DNA from 4 places in the Bradyrhizobium vignae genome. Region 2 is predicted to be linked to each of the others. Evidence: predicted binding sites of a transcription regulator. Region 2 holds the regulator's gene; each other region holds the start of a gene.
What was found. Region 2 encodes PhoB, which activates phosphate uptake and scavenging genes when phosphate is short. Its sites were predicted from a motif close to TGTCATNNANCTGTCAT; they were not measured.

Region 1 (4,623 bases), 160 kb from region 2:
ATAGCAATCGCCAGCACGCCGGCCATCGGTCCGAGCCCGAAGGCGATGACGAAGACCAGCGCGAAGACGATGCCGGGGACGGTGCGGGCGAATTCGAGCAGGCGCCGCACGACGAAGCGAAGCCAGGGCGCGGGCGAAGTGTTCTCGGCCGCGAAGAAGTTGAGGGCGAAGGCCAATGTCGCGCCGATCAGCGTGCCGACATAGGAGATCAGCAGGGTCTCACCCAGCATCTTCAGCCATTTGCGCCAGCCCCAGAACCACTCGCCGACATCGGTCCAGACCCGCTGGCCGCTGTCGAGCGTGAGGATGCGGTCGAAATAGCTGACGAAATTGCCGAAATAGGTGAACAGGGTATGCAAATTCACTTCGGCGCCGATCGCGGCGAGCACCAGCGCTGCGGCGAAGACCGCGGCTCCCAACAGGAGACGGAGCCGCCTGCGCGAGACCGCCTGGCGATAGGCGGCATTGAGCGCGGCAAGCTGCTGCTCGGGGAGGATCGAAACCGCTGTCGTCATCGATCGAAACAGGTCCCGTCAAAGAAAGAGCCGGGTCCTAGGACCCGGCTCGGGTGCATCGTCCCGATGACTCAGGACGCCTTCTTCTTGCGGAGCGCATCGACGAACTTGATCAGCTCGATCGTGCCATCCCAGTCCTTGGTGGTGGCGGGATGAAAGCCCTTCTTCTGGCCGTCCGACAGGCGATCGAACGCGGCCTTGTCCTTGGCCGGCGCGTCGAAGAAAGCCTTGGCGATGGCGGCCTTGGCGTCGTCGGGCAGGTCGGAATTGTAGGCATAGGGACCGTTGATGATCGGCGCCGACTTGTGGATGATGCGGAAATCGTCCTTCTTCATCGCCGAGCCGTCGGCGTTCTTCAGCATGCCCTTGGTCAGCATCTGCGCCAGCGTGGAATCGTCGTCGCTGGTCCACTGGTTGGCGGCGACGTCGACCGTGCCTTGCGCCAGCGCGAGCATCGCATTCTCGTGGCTGCCGGTGAAGACGACCTTGCCGAAATAGCCCTCGGCATCGTGGATGCTCATCTTGTCGAGCTCGAAGCGCGGCACGTTGTTGCCCGAGGTCGAGTTCGGGTCGACCAGGCCCAGGTTCTTGCCCTTGAGATCATCGACCTTCTTGTAGGAGCTGCTCGCCTTGACGAAGAACACCGAGTAATAGCCGGTCGAACCGTCGGCATTGATGTCGTTGGCGAACGCGTCGGTCTTGACGCCGGTCAGGCGGGCGCGGGCGAACGAGGCCGAGCCGTAGCTCGCGATGTGGATGTTGCCGGCGCGCTGGCCTTCGATCACAGCGGCATAGTCGTTGGCGATGCGCAGCGTGACCTTCACGCCCAGCTGCTTCGAGAGGTATTCCACGAACGGGGTCCAGCGCTCGGTGACGCCGGAGGCGTTCTCGGCCGGCACGACCGCAAAGGTCAGTTCGGGATATTTGGCCTTCCAGTCGTTCGCCGAGGCGGACGCCGTGAACGCGAGCGCGGCGGCGCCGGCAAGGATCAGTCTGCGAGTGATCATGGTATCCTCTTCATCGGTTGAGGTCGGTTGACGCAAAGACTTGAACTAAACAGGCGAGGCTCAGGCCGCCGCGGCCGTCCCGAGCGCCGGAACGCCCTCGGGCGCCGGTACAGGCATGCCGCCCATGACGTCGGCGGCTTCGAGATCGTAGAGCTCGCGCGCCACGTGATCGGTCAGCGCGGACGGCGCACCATCGAACACCACGCGGCCCGCGGCCATGCCGATCAGGCGGTCGCAATAGGTGCGGGCGAGATCGAGCGAATGCAGGTTGCAGAGCACGGTGATGCCGAAATGCTTGTTGATGCGCAGCAGTGCATCCATGACGATCTTGGTGTTGCGCGGATCGAGCGAGGCGATCGGCTCGTCGGCGAGGATGATGTCGGGCTGCTGCACCAGCGCGCGGGCGATCGCGACGCGCTGCTGCTGACCGCCGGAGAGCTGGTCGGCGCGCTGGGCGGCGAGCGAGGCAATGTCGAACTGCTCGAGCGCGGACATCGCCAGCGCCTTGTCCTGCTCGGGCCAGGCCTGCGACAACGAGCGCCAGGCGGGCATCGTCGCAAGCCGCCCCATCAGGACGTTGGTCAGAACATCGAGCCGGCCGACCAGGTTGAACTGCTGGAAGATCATCGCCGAGCGCGCGCGCCACTGCCGCAGCTCCTTGCCGCGCAGCAAGGTGACGTCGACGCCGTCGAACAGGATGCGGCCCCCGGTCGGCGTCACCAGGCGGTTGATGGTCCGCAGCAATGTCGACTTACCGGCGCCGGATCGCCCGATCACACCGACGAAGCCGCCGGGGGAAATTTGAAACGAAGCGTCGTCCACCGCGGCTTTCGCGCCGAAGCGACACGTCAGACCTTCAACCACCAGCATACAGGGCTCCAGAGTAGCTGGAGCCAACCGCTAACGCCCGTGCTTAACACTTGTGTGACACACGCGCTGCGGTGCGGCGATCCTACGCACGTCATCCCCTGTCATCTCGTTGTCATGACACCGTCATCCAGCCGCCCGAAGAGAAACGCCCGCCCTCGCAGTTCGGATGCAACATGGTCGCCAAAGCTCTTTCGGTTCAGCCGACCGTCGATCCCTCGGCCAAGCTGCATGAGACGAGGCTCGGCGCCTATACCGAGGTCGGCGCGCGCACCATCCTGCATGACGTCGCGATGGGCGATTACTCCTATGTCGTGAACGATGCGCAGATCACCTACAGCACCATCGGAAAATTCTGCTCGATCGCGGCGATGACGCGCATCAACCCCGGCAACCATCCGATGCATCGCGCGACGCAGGCGCATTTCACCTATCGTTCGAGCGCCTATTTCGAAGGCGAGAGCGACGATGCCGAGTTCTTCGACTGGCGGCGCCAGCATCATGTCCATGTCGGCCACGACGTCTGGATCGGCCACGGCGCGATCGTGCTGCCGGGCCGCAGCATCGGCACCGGCGCGGTGATCGCAGCCGGCGCCATCGTCACCAAGGACGTGCCGGCCTACACCATCGTCGCCGGCAATCCGGCCCGGATCGTACGGCGGCGGTTCTCGGAGGAGATCGCGGGGCGCCTCGGGAAGCTCGCCTGGTGGGACTGGGATCACGACAAATTGCGCGAGGCGCTGCCCGATTTCCGCAAGCTCGGGATTGAAGATTTTCTTTCGACATACGAAGCACGGGCGGGCTCTCTCACCAATTCTCCTGCCAGCAAACGAAGCGCAGTCGCGTGACAGACATATTCCTTGAAGGCGGCCGGGCCCTGATCGGCGCCGAGCTCATCGAAACCTCACTTCTCGTGTCCGGGACAGACATTGCGGAGATGGGCGCTTCTCGCGGCCGGGCCGGGCTGGCGATTGATGCACGTAACCTGCTGTTGCTGCCCGGCATCGTCGACCTGCACGGCGATGCCTTCGAGCGACAGATGATGCCGCGCGCCGGCGTCGATTTTCCGATCGACGTCGCGCTCGCCGACAGCGACCGCCAGGCGATCAGCAACGGCATCACCACCGTGTTTCACGCCGCGACCTGCTCGTGGGAGCCGGGCCTGCGTAGTGCCGACAATGCACGTGGCCTGATGGAGGCAATCGAGCGGCAGCGTCCGCAATTCGCCGCCGACATCCGCTTCCATCTGCGCCACGAGACCTACAATCTCGACGCGGAGGCCGAGATCGCCCAATGGCTCGCCGAAGGCCGGGTCGACCTGCTCGCCTTCAACGACCACATGGACGGCACCGTCGCCGACATGGCCAAACCGCGCAAGCGCAACCGGATGGTGGAGCGCACCGGCCTTTCGAGCGAAGAATTCGACCTGCTGGTCGAGCGCGTGATCTCGCGCGCCGACGAGGTGCCGGCTTCGGTGTCGCGCCTGGCCGCTTCTGCCCGCGCGGCGGAGGTGCGGATGCTCTCGCACGATGACGCAACGCCGGCGATGCGGCATGCGTTTCGCGAGCTCGGCGCGAGAATCGCGGAGTTTCCGATCAACGAGGAGACGGCGCGGGCGGCAGCCAGCCACGGCGATGCCATCGTCTATGGTGCGCCGAACGTCGTGCGCGGCGGCAGCCACACCGGCTGGACCAGGGCATCCGACATGATCGCCAAGGGGCTCTGCTCGGTGCTGGCGTCAGACTATTATTATCCCGCACAGCTGCTCGCCGCATTCCGGCTCGCGGCAGATGGTGTGGTGCCGCTGGCACAGGCCTGGGATTTGGTCTCCGCCAGTCCTGCCCGCGCGACCGGCCTCACCGATCGCGGCACCCTCGCGGAGGGACGCCGCGCCGACATTCTCCTCGTCGACGACAGCGTCAAGCTGCGGCCGCGGCTGATCGCGGTGATCTCGGGCGGCAAGCTCGTGCATCTCACCGATGCGACACGGCTGCTCACCGCCGTGGCGGCGCCGCGCGAGGCTGTCGTCGCCGCGTAAAACCGCTATGCTGAGACGAATGACAGGATTTCCCCGCTACGCGGTCTATTTTGCCGCAGGCGCCGACAGCGCCCTCTCCCGCTTCGGCGCCGAGCTGCTCGGCTACGATGCCTATACCGGCGACGAGCTGCCGTTCCCGCGCGAGGCGCTGCAAATTGCGCCGGACTGGCGTGACATCAGCGCAGATCCCCGCAAA
Region 2 (4,623 bases):
AGGGAAAGGGTGCAATGACGGTTTTGACCTGGTCCGATGATCGCGTCGAGCAGCTGAAAAAGCTCTGGGAGGCCGGACTTTCGGCCAGCCAGATCGCGGCGGAGCTCGGCAATGTGACCCGCAATGCCGTGATCGGCAAAGTGCATCGGCTCGGTCTGTCCGGCCGCGCCAAGAGCCCTTCATCGGCAGCGCCCCGGCCGCGCAAGGCACGGCCCGCGCAGCACATGATGCGGGTGACCCGCCCCGTCGCACGCGGCAACACCGCGCTGGCGCAGGCCTTCGAGGTCGAGGTGGAGGCCGAACCTGTCACCTACGACAACGTGGTGCCGATGAGCCAGCGGCTGTCGCTGCTGGAATTGAACGAGGCGACCTGCCACTGGCCGGTCGGCGATCCCTCGAGCCCGGATTTCTTCTTCTGCGGCGGCAAGGCGCTCTCCGGCCTGCCCTACTGCGCACAGCATTCGCGCGTGGCCTATCAACCCACAGCGGATCGCCGCCGCGCGCCGGCGAAGCCGGGCACGCGGTGAGTTTGTTGATCTAGAGCATGATGTTTTTATACGGAAACATAGCCTGAGTTTTTGAAGTAGTTGGTGCACTCCTCCTTGGAGAAGAGATCGAGGAGTTCACCAACCTTTCTCCAGGTTGCCTCCACGTCACGGGGCTCGGCAGCTCGCATGAGATGTTTGAGTTTGGCGAAGACCTGCTCGATCGGATTGAGGTCCGGGCTGTAGGGCGGCAAGAAGATGCGGTGGGCGCCTCTGGCGCGGATGGCTTGGCGAGCCGCTTTGCCCTTGTGGCTGCCAAGATTGTCGAGAACGACGATCTCACCCGGTGCGAGGGTGGGTGCCAACACCTTCTCGACGTACAGCGTGAAGAGCTCACCATTGATGGGACCATCAATCACCCAAGGCGCGCTGATCCGATCGTGACGCAGCGCCGCGATGAAGGTCATTGTCTTCCAATGGCCGAAAGGTGCAGAGGCTTGGAGGCGCTGCCCGCAATGCCCCCAGCCGCGCAGTGGTGCCATATTGGTTTTGATCCACGTCTCGTCGATAAACACCAACCGCGCGACGTCGATCCTGCCTTGATGTGCTTTCCAGCGGGTCCGCTTACGGGCGACGTCGGGACGATCCTGCTCGGCTGGTAGAATCGTTTTTTTTGAAGCTGAGCCCTTCGGTGTGAACAAAAGTCCACACCGCCCGCACGTCTGTCTTGATCCCGCGTGCAGCCAGTTCCTGCGTCAGCTTGCGCAAAGTGAATGGCCCCGAGCGAATGCGTTTGCGCAGCCAGTCGGCGTTGGCATCCGACAGAACCCGCTTCTTGTGGCCGCCGATTTGGCCAGGTGACAGGCCTCCGGTATCCCGTCTCAGATTCTTCCACTTCGTCACGCAGGAGGCGCTGATCTGGAGCGCCTCGGCAATCGAACGAACTGTTTCTCCCGCGTCAGCTCGCGCCAAAGCCCGTTCCCGGATGTCTTCCGAATAGGGTCGCGTCATCCATGCCGGCCTCCGCCCTCCAGCATGGATGTTGAATCAGAAATCGCTCCCGGTGGGAATCCCGATTCCAGCCAAAAACAACATGCTCTAGCTGATTGCAACGACGGCGCCGTCACACGCTGACGGCTCAACATACCCGAAGTCGTCCCGGCAAGCGCGCCACAAGCGCGCGCAGATCCGGGACCAATAGCCACCGCAAGACGTGGTTACGGGGACTCCGAGTTACCCTTTCGCAAAACAATCACGTCCTGTCGTTATGGGTCCCGAATCTGCGCGCGCTTGTCCGGGACGACACTGAGGCTATGGCAGCAGCCCGCTAAAGCAACGCCAGCAAACCCTACGTCTGCTCTGCCTTCGCGAAACGATCGTCCAGCGCATAGCCGGCGCCGCGAACGGTGCGGATCGGGTCCTGCTCGCGGCCGAGATTGAGCAGCTTGCGCAGGCGGCCGATATGGACGTCGACGGTGCGCTCGTCGATGTAGATGTCGCGGCCCCAGACACTGTCGAGCAGCTGCTCGCGCGAGAACACGCGGCCGGGATGCTCCAGGAAGAACTCCAAGAGGCGATATTCGGTCGGGCCGAGATCGATCGGCCGGCCCGAACGCGCCACGCGGCGCTTGTCGCGATCGAGCTCGATATCGCCATAGGCGAGCACGGTCGCGAGCCGCTCGGGGCTCGCGCGCCGCAAGAGGCCCTTCACGCGCGCGAGCAGCTCCGGCACCGAGAACGGCTTGACGATGTAGTCGTCGGCACCGGTCGCAAGTCCACGCACCCGCTCGCTCTCCTCGCCGCGCGCGGTGAGCATGATGATCGGCAGCTGCTTGGTCTCGGGACGGGTACGAAGCCGCCGGCACAGCTCGATGCCTGACAGGCCCGGCAGCATCCAGTCGAGCACGATCAGATCGGGAATGTGCTCCTTGAGGCGGGTGTCGGCGTCATCGCCGCGCATCACCGTCTCGACGTCATAGCCGTCGCCTTCGAGGTTGTAGCGGAGAAGCTCGGTGAGAGCTTCCTCGTCCTCAACCACCATAATGCGTGCGCCCATGTTGTCGTCGCTCCCTTAGGTATTCGGCACCGTCGTGGCGAAGGTCGTCATGTCGCCCTTCGGCCGCTTGTCGGTGATCGCCTGGCCCTCGATCATGTAGAACACGGTCTCGGCGATGTTGGTGGCGTGATCGCCGATCCGCTCGATGTTCTTGGCGCAGAACATCAGGTGGATGCAGAACGAGATGTTGCGCGGGTCCTCCATCATATAGGTGAGGAGTTCGCGGAACAGCGAGGTGCAGATGGCGTCGACCTCCTCGTCGCCCTTCCACACCGCCATCGCCGCCGGCAGATCGTGCGCGGCATAGGCGTCCAGCACCGACTTGACCTGCTGCTGCACGAGATCGGTCATGTGTTCCAGGCCGCGGAACAGCTTGAGCGGATGGAAATCCGTCTCCAGCGCGGCGACGCGCTTGCCCATGTTCTTGGCGAGGTCGCCGATGCGCTCCAGATCGGTCGCGACGCGCATGGCGCCGACGATCTCGCGCAGATCCACCGCCATCGGCTGGCGGCGGGCGATGGTGAGCACGGCACGCTCCTCGATGCGTTTCTGCAGCGCGTCGAGCTCGGCATCGGTGGTGACGACGCGCTGCCCGAGCGTGACGTCGCGGCGGATCAGCGCGTCGACGGAATCGACGATCATGCGCTCGGCGATGCCGCCCATCTCGGCGACCAGGCGGGTGAGCTCCTGGAGGTCGGTGTCGAAGGCCTTTGCGGTATGTTCAGAACCCATGTTCCGTCTCCTCAGCCGAACCGGCCGGTAATGTAATCCTGCGTGCGCCGGTCGCTCGGCGACGTGAATATCTTGCTGGTGTCGTCGAACTCGATCAACTCGCCGAGATACATGAAGGCCGTCTTGTCGGAGACGCGCGCCGCCTGCTGCATGTTGTGGGTGACGATCGCGATCGTGTAGTTCTCGGACAGTTCCTGGATCAGCTCCTCGACCTTGGCGGTCGAGATCGGGTCGAGCGCCGAGCAGGGCTCGTCGAACAGGATCACCTCGGGCCGCACTGCGACGGTGCGGGCGATGCAGAGGCGCTGCTGCTGGCCGCCGGAGAGCGACAGGCCGGAGGCATTGAGCTTGTCCTTGACCTCGTTCCACAGCGCGCCGCCGCGCAGCGCCTTCTCGACGCGGTCATCCATCTCAGACTTCGAGATCTTCTCATACAGACGAATGCCGAAGGCGATGTTCTCATAGATCGTCATCGGGAACGGTGTCGGCTTCTGGAACACCATGCCGACCCGCGCCCGCAGCAGGTTGAGATCCAGCTTGGGGTCGAGGATGTTGGTGTGGTCGAGCAGCAGCTGGCCGGTGGCGCGCTGGCCCGGATAGAGATCGTACATCCTGTTGAAGATGCGCAGCAGGGTCGACTTGCCGCACCCAGACGGGCCGATGAACGCCGTGACACGGTTGGTGCCGAGCGCCAGGTTGATGTTCTTCAGCGCGTGGTGCTCGCCGTAGTAGAAATTCAGGTTGCGCGCGGTGACCTTGGCGGGCGCCTCGGGCAGCAGCTGCGAGCCGGGATGAACGGTCGGCGCGCTCACGGAAACAGACATTTCACTCATTTTGCAGTCCTCTCGGCGCCGATGATGCGCGCGCCAATGTTCAGGGCAAGCACGGTCAGGGTGATCAGCAGCGCGCCGCTCCAGGCGAGCTGCTTCCAGTAGGCGTAGGGGCTCTGCACGAAGTTGTTGATGGTGACCGGCAGGTTGGCCATCGTCTTGTTCAGGCCAAGGCTGAAGAACTGGTTCGACAGCGCAGTGAACAACAGCGGCGCGGTCTCGCCGGCGACGCGGGCCGTGGCGAGCAGCACGCCGGTGATGAGGCCGGAGCGCGCGGCGCGATAGGCGATCCGCTTGATCACCAGCGAGCGCGGCAGGCCCAGTGCGCTGGCGGCTTCGCGCAGCGGGTTCGGCACCAGCAGCAACATGTCTTCCGTGGTGCGCACCACGACCGGAATCACGATGACGGCGAGCGCGAGGCTGCCTGCGATCGCCGAGAAGCCGCGCATCGGCACCACCACCGCGCCGTAGATGAACAGGCCGATGATGATCGAGGGCGCCGACAAGAGGATGTCGTTGA
Region 3 (4,623 bases), 3.3 Mb from region 2:
CGGCGAAGCACGCTAAGGTTAGAGACTATACCAAGGGAGCGGCAAGGTTGCATTTTTCAAGCCCGCATGATTGCGGGCTCCTGGCCGCGCCTTGCCCGACTGATTCGCGCGCTGCGCGACGGGTTTGCGAATCGGCAACGCTTGCTGCTGTTCCATGGGCGCGCTAGGAGAGGCCATGGCGGCGTCCTCAAGCAAATGTATCCGGCGATGACGACCCCGGTCGCACTCACCATCGCCGGCTCCGATTCGAGCGGCGGCGCCGGCATCCAGGCGGACCTGAAGACCTTCGCCGCGCTCGGCGTCTACGGCGCCTCCGTGATCACGGCGCTGACGGCGCAGAACACGCGCGGCGTCACCGGCATTCACGCGGTGCCGGCCGAGTTCGTCACCGCACAGATGGACGCGGTGTTCTCCGATCTCGAAGTCGGCGCGGTGAAGATCGGCATGGTGGCCCAGGCCGCCAGCATAGATGCGATCGCGGCCGCGCTGTCGCGCTGGGCGTTCCGGCACGTCGTGCTCGATCCCGTGATGGTGGCAACGTCCGGCGACCGCCTGCTGGCCTCCGAGGCCGTCGACGCCCTGCGCACCAAGCTGATACCGCTGGCCACCGTGATCACGCCGAACCTGCCGGAAGCCGCGGCCCTGCTCGACGAGCCGATGGCCGCAAGCGAGGCCGAGATCGAAAGCCAGGGCCGCCGCCTGCTGTCGCTCGGCTGCCGCGCCGTCCTGGTCAAGGGCGGCCATGGGGAGGGCGCGGAGAGCATCGATTATCTGGTCGGTGCCGACACCACGATCGCGCTCGCCGCGCCGCGCCTCCCCACCAAGAACACCCATGGGACGGGCTGTTCGTTGTCCTCAGCCATCGCCGCGGGGCTGGCCAAGGGCGAGGGCCTGGAAAACGCCGTGCGCAACGCCAAGGCCTGGATCAGCGCCGCGATCGGCGCCGCCGACCGCTTCAGCGTCGGGCACGGCCACGCGCCGATCCATCATTTCCACAAGTTCTACTGACGCTGGGGCCCGCGGAAGCGCGCCCGTTCATCGGTTTAGCGCGGCTCGCGTGGGGCTAGTTCACCCTCCCACTCCGGGGCTCCAGGGGAGGACAGGATTGCTGCCGGCACCGCCTGCGGCGCCATGTCGCCTGATTGTCGCATGCGACTGATATTCGCGGGGCAGGGCGAGGCGAAGTTTGATTCGTATCTGAGGTGCCTCAAGGTTCAATCGGTCATCCCCCTGTCACGGGACATTGTTACAGGCTGGCGCATGGGAAGTTACGATGTGAGTGACGAGAGCCCCGAGCGGCGCTTTCGCACGCTGTTCATCTCCGATGTCCATCTCGGAGCCCGCGGTTCTCAAGCCGATCTTCTGCTCGACTTCCTGCGCTATCATGATGCCGACACCATCTATCTCGTCGGCGACATCGTCGACGGCTGGGCGCTGAAATCGAGCTGGCACTGGCCGCAATCGCACAACGACCTCGTCCAGAAGCTTCTGCGCAAGGCGCGCAAGGGTGCCAAGATCATCTACATTCCCGGCAATCACGACGAGTTCCTGCGCAACTATTACGGCACGCATTTCGGCGGCATCGACGTGGTCGAGAACACCGTCCACACCGGCGTGGACGGCAAGCGTTATCTCGTCATCCACGGCGACATCTTCGATCTCGTGGTGCAGAACGCGCGCTGGCTCGCCCATCTCGGCGACAAGGCCTACGACTTCGCGATCCAGATGAATCGCTTCGTCAACTTCTTCCGGCGCATGTTCGGCGTGCCCTATTGGTCGCTGTCGCAATGGGCCAAGCAGAAGGTCAAGAACGCCGTCAATTATATCGGCGCGTTCGAGCAGGCACTCGCCGCCGAGGCACGGCGCCATGAGGCCGATGGCGTGATCTGCGGCCACATCCACTACGCCGTCATCCGCGACGAGGCCGGCATCCGCTACATGAATTGCGGCGACTGGGTCGAGAGCTGCACGGCCCTCGTCGAACATGATGATGGCCATTTCGAGATCATCACCTGGGCGGATCAGTTGCGGAAGCCGGTGCCGGTGCCACAGGTCGCGGCAAGGGCGGCCTGATGCGCATCCTGGTCGCGACCGACGCCTGGCACCCGCAAGTCAACGGTGTGGTTCGGACGCTGACCAAGCTTGCTGACGCCGCCAAGGCGCTTCGCGTTGAAGGTGTTGGCGTCGAATTCTCGTTCCTGACGCCGCAATCATTCCGCACCTTCGCGATGCCGAGCTATCGCGATTTGCGCCTCGCCATGCCGCGTCCGGCGCGGATCGCGCGGCTGATCGAAGAGGCGCGGCCCGACAGCATCCATATTGCGACCGAGGGGCCGATCGGTCTGATGGTCCGCCGCTATTGCCGCCAGCGCAGGCTGCCGTTCACCACCAGTTTCCACACCCGCTTTCCCGAATATGTCCGCGCCCGCGTGCCGGTGCCGGGTTCGCTGATCTGGCGGGCGCTGCGCCGTTTCCACAGCCCCAGCCGCGCCGTGATGGCGGCGACCCCTGCGCTCGCGCGCGAATTGACCGGGCGCGGTTTCGACAACGTCGTGCTGTGGCCGCGCGGCGTGGACACAAGGCTGTTCCATCCCCGCGTCATTGATCTCTGCCTGCCGGCGCCCGTATTCCTGTCGGTGGGGCGGGTCGCGGTGGAGAAGAATCTCGAGGCGTTCCTGGACCTCGACCTGCCCGGCACCAAGGTGGTCGTCGGCGACGGCCCGGCGCGCGCCTCGCTGGAAGAGGCCTATCCCGATGCGATCTTCCTCGGCGAGAAGCATGGCGAGGAACTGGCGGATATCTATGCGGCCGCCGACGTGTTCGTGTTCCCCAGCAAGACCGACACTTTCGGTCTGGTCCTGCTGGAAGCGCTGGCGAGCGGCCTGCCGGTCGCGGCCTTCCCCGTGAAGGGGCCGCGCGACGTGATCGGCGACGCGCCGGTCGGCGCGCTCGATCATGATCTGCGCAATGCCTGCTTCGCCGCACTCGACATCTCCCGGCAGGACTGCGTCGCGTTTGCCGCCAATTACACCTGGGAAGCCTCGGCGCGGGTCTTCATCGACAGCATCCTGGCGGTCGACGCGGTGCTGCCCGGCCGGACCGGCGCGGAACAGCCGCGCCAGGTCGCCTAGAGCTATTTCGATCCGATGGATCGAAATAGCTCTAGATTCTTGTTTTGACGCGTTTTCTTCACGCGAACCGGTAGCCACTTCGCTCGAAAACGCTGCGGAGAAAATCCTCTCGCGGAGGTGTCTTGCCCGGGCCTGACCGGCCGCGATAACATTCCGCCATGACCGAACAGGCCCTTCCGGTCGGCCCTGCCGACATCGATGCCGCGGCGCGCGTGATCGCGCCTTACGCCATCCGCACCCCGCTGTTGTCCTTCCCCGTGCTCAACGAGCGCGTTGGCGCAAAGGTGTTCCTGAAGCCGGAGATGCTCCAGCGGACCGGCTCCTTCAAGTTCCGTGGCGCCTTCAACAAGGTGTTCTCGATCCCGCAGGACAAGCGTGCCGGCGGCGTCGTCGCGTTCTCCTCCGGCAACCACGCCCAGGGTGTGGCGGCCGCGGCAAAAATTCTCGATATGCAGGCGACCATCGTGATGCCTGCGGATGCGCCGTTGTCGAAGCGCGAGCGCACCAAATCCTACGGCGCCGAGGTCGTGCTGTACGATCGCGACAAGGACGACCGCGAGGCGATCTCGCGCGGCATCGCCGAGAAACGCGGCGCAACACTTGTTAAACCCTATGACGATCCCTTCGTGATCGCAGGGCAGGGCACCGCCGGCCGCGAGATTGCGGAAGACATGGCAACGCTCGGCCTCAGCCCCGACATCGTGGTGGCGCCGGCCTCCGGCGGCGGCCTGATCGCGGGCGTCGCCACGGCGGTGAAGGCGCGCTATCCGTCAGCCGAGATCGTGGTGGCCGAGCCCGAGGCATTCGACGATCACGGCATTTCGCTGACCGCCGGCCATCGCGAGCCGCACCCGCCGGCAGGCCGCACCATCTGCGACGCGCTGATGGCCCTGATGCCGGGCGAGATAACGTTTGCGATCAACAGCAAGCTGCTCGCGCGCGGCGTCACGGCATCGGACAAGGAAGTCGGCGCGGCGGTGGCGTTCGCCTATCGCGAGCTGAAGCTGGTGGTCGAGCCGGGCGGTGCCGTCGGCCTCGCCGCGCTACTCGCGGGCCGGCTCGACGTCTCTGGGAAGAACGTCGTCATCGTGCTCTCCGGCGGCAATGTCGATGCCGATCTGTTCGCCGAGCTGGTGGCCTGATTTCTGACTGAACGTAGCGAGGGAGCTCGGTCCACCTCTCCCCGACGGGGAGAAGTCGGATTGCTATGGCGCGCAATTGCGCGCCTGAGCAATCCGGGTGAGGGGCCGCGGCATCCAGTGAGACCAGATCCCCTCACCTGGATCGCATCTGTCGATGCGATCCGACCTCTCCGTACGAGAGAGGTGGGCAGCTAAAGCATGATCCGGAAAAGTGCGAAGCGGTTTTCCGGAAAGATCATGCGTAAACAACAAGCTAAAGCGCGATGACGATTCATCCAAATCTCATCGCGCTTTAGCCCTTGGCGACCAGACCTGATTTCTACTCCCCACGTTAAGAAGGGGCAGAGCGT
Region 4 (4,623 bases), 3.3 Mb from region 2:
CGCGCTGTCCGATCAGTCCGGCCTCTATGCCGATCTCGGCGGCCCCGGCTCGACGCTCGCCGCGCAAATGGCCGTTGAGGATTCCGGCCTGGCCGCGAAGGGCTGGAAGATCGACATCATCTCGGGCGATCACCAGAACAAGCCCGATATCGGCACCGCGATCGCGCGGCAGTGGTTCGACGTCGACAAGGTCGACATCATCGTCGACGTGCCGAACTCGGGCGTCGCGCTCGCCGTCAACAACGTCATCAAGGAAAAGAACGGCGTCTACATCAACTCCGGCGCCGCGACATCGGACCTCACCAACGCGCAGTGCTCGCCCAACACCGTGCACTGGACTTACGACACCTACATGCTGGCCCACACCACCGGCCAAGCCCTGGTCAAGGCCGGCGGCGACACCTGGTTCTTCCTGACCGCGGACTACGCCTTCGGTGCCGCGCTCGAGCGCGACACCAGCGCGGTCGTCACCGCCAACGGCGGCAAGGTGGTGGGCGGCGTCAAGCATCCGCTGAACACGCCGGATTTCTCCTCCTTCCTGCTCCAGGCGCAGGCGTCCAAGGCCAAGATCATCGGTCTTGCCAATGCCGGCGGCGACACCACCAACACCATCAAGCAGGCGGCCGAGTTCGGCATCGGCAAAGGCGGCCAGAAGCTCGCGGCGCTGCTGCTCTTCCTCACCGACGTCAAGGCGATCGGGCTGGAGACGGCGCAGGGCCTCAACTTCACCGAGACCTTCTACTGGGACATGAACGACCAGACCCGCGCGTTCTCGAAGCGTTTCGCCGCGAAGATGAAGAACAATGCGCCGCCGACCATGGTGCAGGCGGGCGTCTATGCCGGCGTGCGTCACTACCTCAAGGCTCTCGAAGCACTCGGCGGCAATCCGCATGACGGCGTCAAGATCGTCGAGAAGATGAAGTCGATGCCGACCGAGGACGATCTGTTCGGCAAGGGCGAGATCCAGCCCAACGGCCGCACCATCCACAGCGCCTATCTGTTCGAGGTGAAGAAGCCCTCCGAGTCCAAGGGACCGTGGGACTTCTACAAGCTGGTCGGCACGGTGCCGGGCGACCAGGCTTTCACCCCGCTGTCCGAGAGCAAGTGCGCGCTGCTCAAGAAGTAAGATAACGGCCCGCAGGCCATCGAGCCTGCGGGCGACTTTCACGGGAACGCCGAAGGGACCGGGTGCGGGATCGATGCAGGCTCTTTACGCTCAGCTACTGGTGGGACTGATCAACGGCTCGTTCTACGCGCTGCTCAGTCTCGGGCTTGCCGTGATCTTCGGCATGCTCAACATCATCAATTTCGCCCATGGCGCGCTCTACATGATGGGCGCCTTCGTGGCCTATTTCCTGCTGAACCTCGGCGGCATCAACTACTGGTGGGCGCTGCTGCTGGCGCCGATCATCGTCGGCATCTTCGGCATGATCCTGGAACGGACCATGCTGCAATGGCTGACCGGGCTCGACCATCTCTACGGCCTGCTGCTGACCTTCGGCATCGCGCTGATCGTGCAGGGCGTGTTCCAGAACTACTTCGGCTCCTCGGGCCTGCCTTACGCCATTCCGGACCAGCTCAAGGGCGGCATGAATCTCGGCTTCATGTTCTTGCCCGTCTACCGCGGCTGGGTCGTCGTGTTTTCGCTGGTGGTGTGTCTTGCCACCTGGTTCCTGATCGAGAAGACGCAGCTCGGCGCCTACTTGCGCGCCGCCACCGAAAACCCCACGCTGGTCCGCGCCTTCGGCATCAACGTGCCGCGCATGATCACGCTGACCTATGGTCTCGGCGTCGGCCTCGCCGCGCTCGCAGGCGTGCTCTCGGCGCCAATCAACCAGGTCCGGCCGCTGATGGGCGCCGACCTCATCATCGTCGTGTTCGCGGTGGTGGTGATCGGCGGCATGGGTTCGATCATGGGCTCCATCATCACCGGCTTCGCGCTCGGCGTGATCGAGGGTCTGACCAAGTATTTCTACCCCGAGGCCTCCAATACCGTCGTGTTCGTACTGATGGTGCTGGTGCTCCTGGTGAAGCCAACGGGATTGACGGGAAGAGCGGCCTGATATGACAACCCTGACGGACGATACGCTGCCTGCAAGCCCGCGTGCGATGCGCGACGAGATGATTGTGTTCGTGGTGATGGCGCTGCTCTTGGCGTCTGTCCCGTTCACGGGAGTCTATCCGTTCTTCGTGATGCAGGCGCTGTGCTTTGCGCTGCTCGCCTGCGCCTTCAACCTCTTGGTCGGCTATGGCGGCCTGCTGTCGTTCGGCCATGCAATGTTCTTGGGGACGGCCGGCTATTGCAGCGCGCACGCGCTCAAAGTGTGGGGACTGCCGCCGGAGCTCGGCATTCTCGTCGGCGTCGCCGCGGCGTTCGGCCTGTCGGTCATCACCGGTTACATCTCGATCCGCCGCCAGGGCATTTATTTCTCGATGATCACGCTGGCGCTGTCGCAGCTGCTGTACTTCATCTACCTCCAGGCACCGTTCACCCATGGTGAGGACGGCATCCAGGGCATTCCGCAGGGGCACATGTTCGGCGTGCTCGATCTCTCGAATGCGACGGTGCTGTACTATGTCGTGCTGGCCGGCTTCCTCGCTGGCTTCCTGTTGATCTTCCGCATCATCAACTCGCCGTTCGGCGAAGTCCTGAAGTCGATCCGCGAGAACGAGCAGCGGGCGATTTCGCTCGGCTATCGCACCGACCAGTACAAGTTCCTGGCCTTCATCCTCTCAGGGACTCTGGCCGGCTTTGCCGGATCGCTGAAGGTGTTCGTGGCGCAAAATGCCTCGCTCACCGACGTGCATTGGTCGATGTCGGGCGAAGTCGTGCTGATGACGCTGGTGGGCGGTCTCGGCACCATTTTCGGCCCCGTGGTCGGCGCCTTCGTGATCATCGCCATGCAGCAGTATCTGGCGGGCTTCGGCCAGTGGGTCACGGTGATCCAGGGCGCGATCTTCGTGATCTGCGTGCTCACCTTCCGCCGCGGCGTCATCGGCGAAATCGCGCATTACTTCCGAAGATCGCTCTAAGTAATTGATTTTAAACAGAGTTACCGACCGCTTGAAAGCGGTGGATGATCCGGCTCCGCGGGCGCGAGATGACACGCGCGCGGATCGAAAATGGTCTATGACAGTTTCGTGACGGCCCCTTCGGGCCTGGCCATTTCCAACCGGTAGCCTGTCCCCATGATGCGATGGTTTCGTGCGTTCCTGCCCAAGGAAGAACGGTTCTTCGACCTGTTCGACCGGCATGCCCAGACGGTGATCCAAGGGGCGATCGCGCTCCAGGGCATGCTCAATGGCGGCGAGGAGACGCCGGTCTATTGCCAGCGCGTCAATCAGTTCGAGAACGACGCGGACAACATCACCCGTGAGGTGCTGACGGCGGTGCGCCGCACCTTCATCACCCCGTTCGACCGCGGCGACATCAAGAACCTGATCACGTCGATGGACGATGCCATCGATCAGATGCAGCAGACGGCCAAGGCAGTGATGCTGTTCGAGGTTCGCGCCTTCGAGCCGCCCATGCGCGAGATCGGCGGGCTCCTGATCGAATGCGCCAATCTGGTCGGGCGTGCGCTGCCGCTGATGCAATCGATCGGCCCGAACGTCGCCATGCTGACCGCCATCACCGAAGAGCTCGGCAAGCTGGAGGGCCGGGTCGACGATCTTCACGACATCGGCCTGAAGGAGCTGTTCCTCAAGCACCGCGAGGGGAATGCGATGGACTTCATCGTTGGCGTCGAGATCTACGACCACCTGGAGAAGGTGGCCGATCGCTTCGACGACGTCGCGAACGAGATCAACAGCATCGTCATCGAGCAAGTGTAGGCGGGGCTGCCGTGGATGCTGCGTTGGGTGTTCCCGTCCTGGTCGGACTGATCGCCGTCGCGCTGCTGTTCGACTTCCTGAACGGCCTGCACGACGCCGCCAATTCGATCGCGACCATCGTCTCGACCCGCGTGCTGCGGCCGCAATTCGCGGTATTCTGGGCCGCTTTCTTCAATTTCGTCGCCTTCATGGTGTTCGGCCTGCACGTCGCCCAGACCATCGGCACGGGCATCATCGATCCCTCGATCGTCGATGCCCAGGTGATCTTCGCGGCGCTCGTCGGCGCCATCGTCTGGAACCTCGTGACCTGGGCGCTCGGCATTCCTTCTTCATCCTCGCACGCGCTGATCGGAGGCCTCGTCGGCGGCGGCATGGCCAAGGCGGGGATTTCGGCCGCGGTGTGGAGCGGGCTGTCCAAGACGGTGCTGGCGATCGTATTGTCGCCGCTGGTCGGCTTTCTGCTCGCGATGATGCTGGTCGCGATCGTGTCCTGGGCCTCGGTGCGTTCGACGCCGTTCGCGGTCGATCGCGCGTTCCGCATTCTGCAATTCGCCTCCGCCTCGCTCTATTCGCTCGGCCATGGCGGCAACGACGCGCAGAAGACCATGGGCATCATCGCGGTGCTGCTCTATTCGCAAGGCCATCTCGGCAGCGAGTTCTCGGTGCCGTTTTGGGTCGTGCTGTCCTGCCAGGCGGCGATGGCGTTGGGCACGCTGATGGGTGGCTGGCGCATCGTCCGCACGATGGGCCTGCGCATCACGAAATTGACGCCGATGCAGGGCTTTTGCG

Region 1: the regulator PhoB is predicted to act here: its motif matches at 2,503-2,519, upstream of phnC (phosphonate ABC transporter ATP-binding protein).
Region 3: the regulator PhoB is predicted to act here: its motif matches at 1,221-1,237, upstream of BRAD3257_RS14375 (UDP-2,3-diacylglucosamine diphosphatase).
Region 4: the regulator PhoB is predicted to act here: its motif matches at 3,131-3,147, upstream of BRAD3257_RS22440 (DUF47 domain-containing protein).

What each region holds. Positions count from the first base shown of each region.
Region 1 covers NZ_LS398110.1:7,718,153-7,722,775, forward strand. Annotated here, with positions in the region: gene phnE (phosphonate ABC transporter, permease protein PhnE) at 1-515, opposite strand, end outside; gene phnD (phosphonate ABC transporter substrate-binding protein) at 587-1,522, opposite strand; gene phnC (phosphonate ABC transporter ATP-binding protein) at 1,583-2,392, opposite strand; gene BRAD3257_RS37160 (LbetaH domain-containing protein) at 2,566-3,237, shown strand; gene BRAD3257_RS37165 (alpha-D-ribose 1-methylphosphonate 5-triphosphate diphosphatase) at 3,234-4,427, shown strand; gene BRAD3257_RS37170 (DUF1045 domain-containing protein) at 4,447-4,623, shown strand, end outside.
Region 2 covers NZ_LS398110.1:7,875,643-7,880,265, forward strand. Annotated here, with positions in the region: gene BRAD3257_RS37925 (GcrA family cell cycle regulator) at 15-527, shown strand; one part of gene BRAD3257_RS37930 (IS630 family transposase) at 554-1,159, opposite strand; one part of gene BRAD3257_RS37930 (IS630 family transposase) at 1,161-1,496, opposite strand; gene phoB (phosphate regulon transcriptional regulator PhoB) at 1,834-2,541, opposite strand; gene phoU (phosphate signaling complex protein PhoU) at 2,557-3,273, opposite strand; gene pstB (phosphate ABC transporter ATP-binding protein PstB) at 3,285-4,106, opposite strand; gene pstA (phosphate ABC transporter permease PstA) at 4,103-4,623, opposite strand, start outside.
Region 3 covers NZ_LS398110.1:2,988,218-2,992,840, forward strand. Annotated here, with positions in the region: gene thiD (bifunctional hydroxymethylpyrimidine kinase/phosphomethylpyrimidine kinase) at 208-1,008, shown strand; gene BRAD3257_RS14375 (UDP-2,3-diacylglucosamine diphosphatase) at 1,261-2,073, shown strand; gene BRAD3257_RS14380 (glycosyltransferase family 4 protein) at 2,073-3,131, shown strand; gene BRAD3257_RS14385 (threonine/serine dehydratase family protein) at 3,290-4,273, shown strand.
Region 4 covers NZ_LS398110.1:4,594,844-4,599,466, reverse strand. Annotated here, with positions in the region: gene BRAD3257_RS22455 (ABC transporter substrate-binding protein) at 1-1,126, shown strand, start outside; gene BRAD3257_RS22450 (branched-chain amino acid ABC transporter permease) at 1,200-2,063, shown strand; gene BRAD3257_RS22445 (branched-chain amino acid ABC transporter permease) at 2,065-3,033, shown strand; gene BRAD3257_RS22440 (DUF47 domain-containing protein) at 3,190-3,834, shown strand; gene BRAD3257_RS22435 (inorganic phosphate transporter) at 3,846-4,623, shown strand, end outside.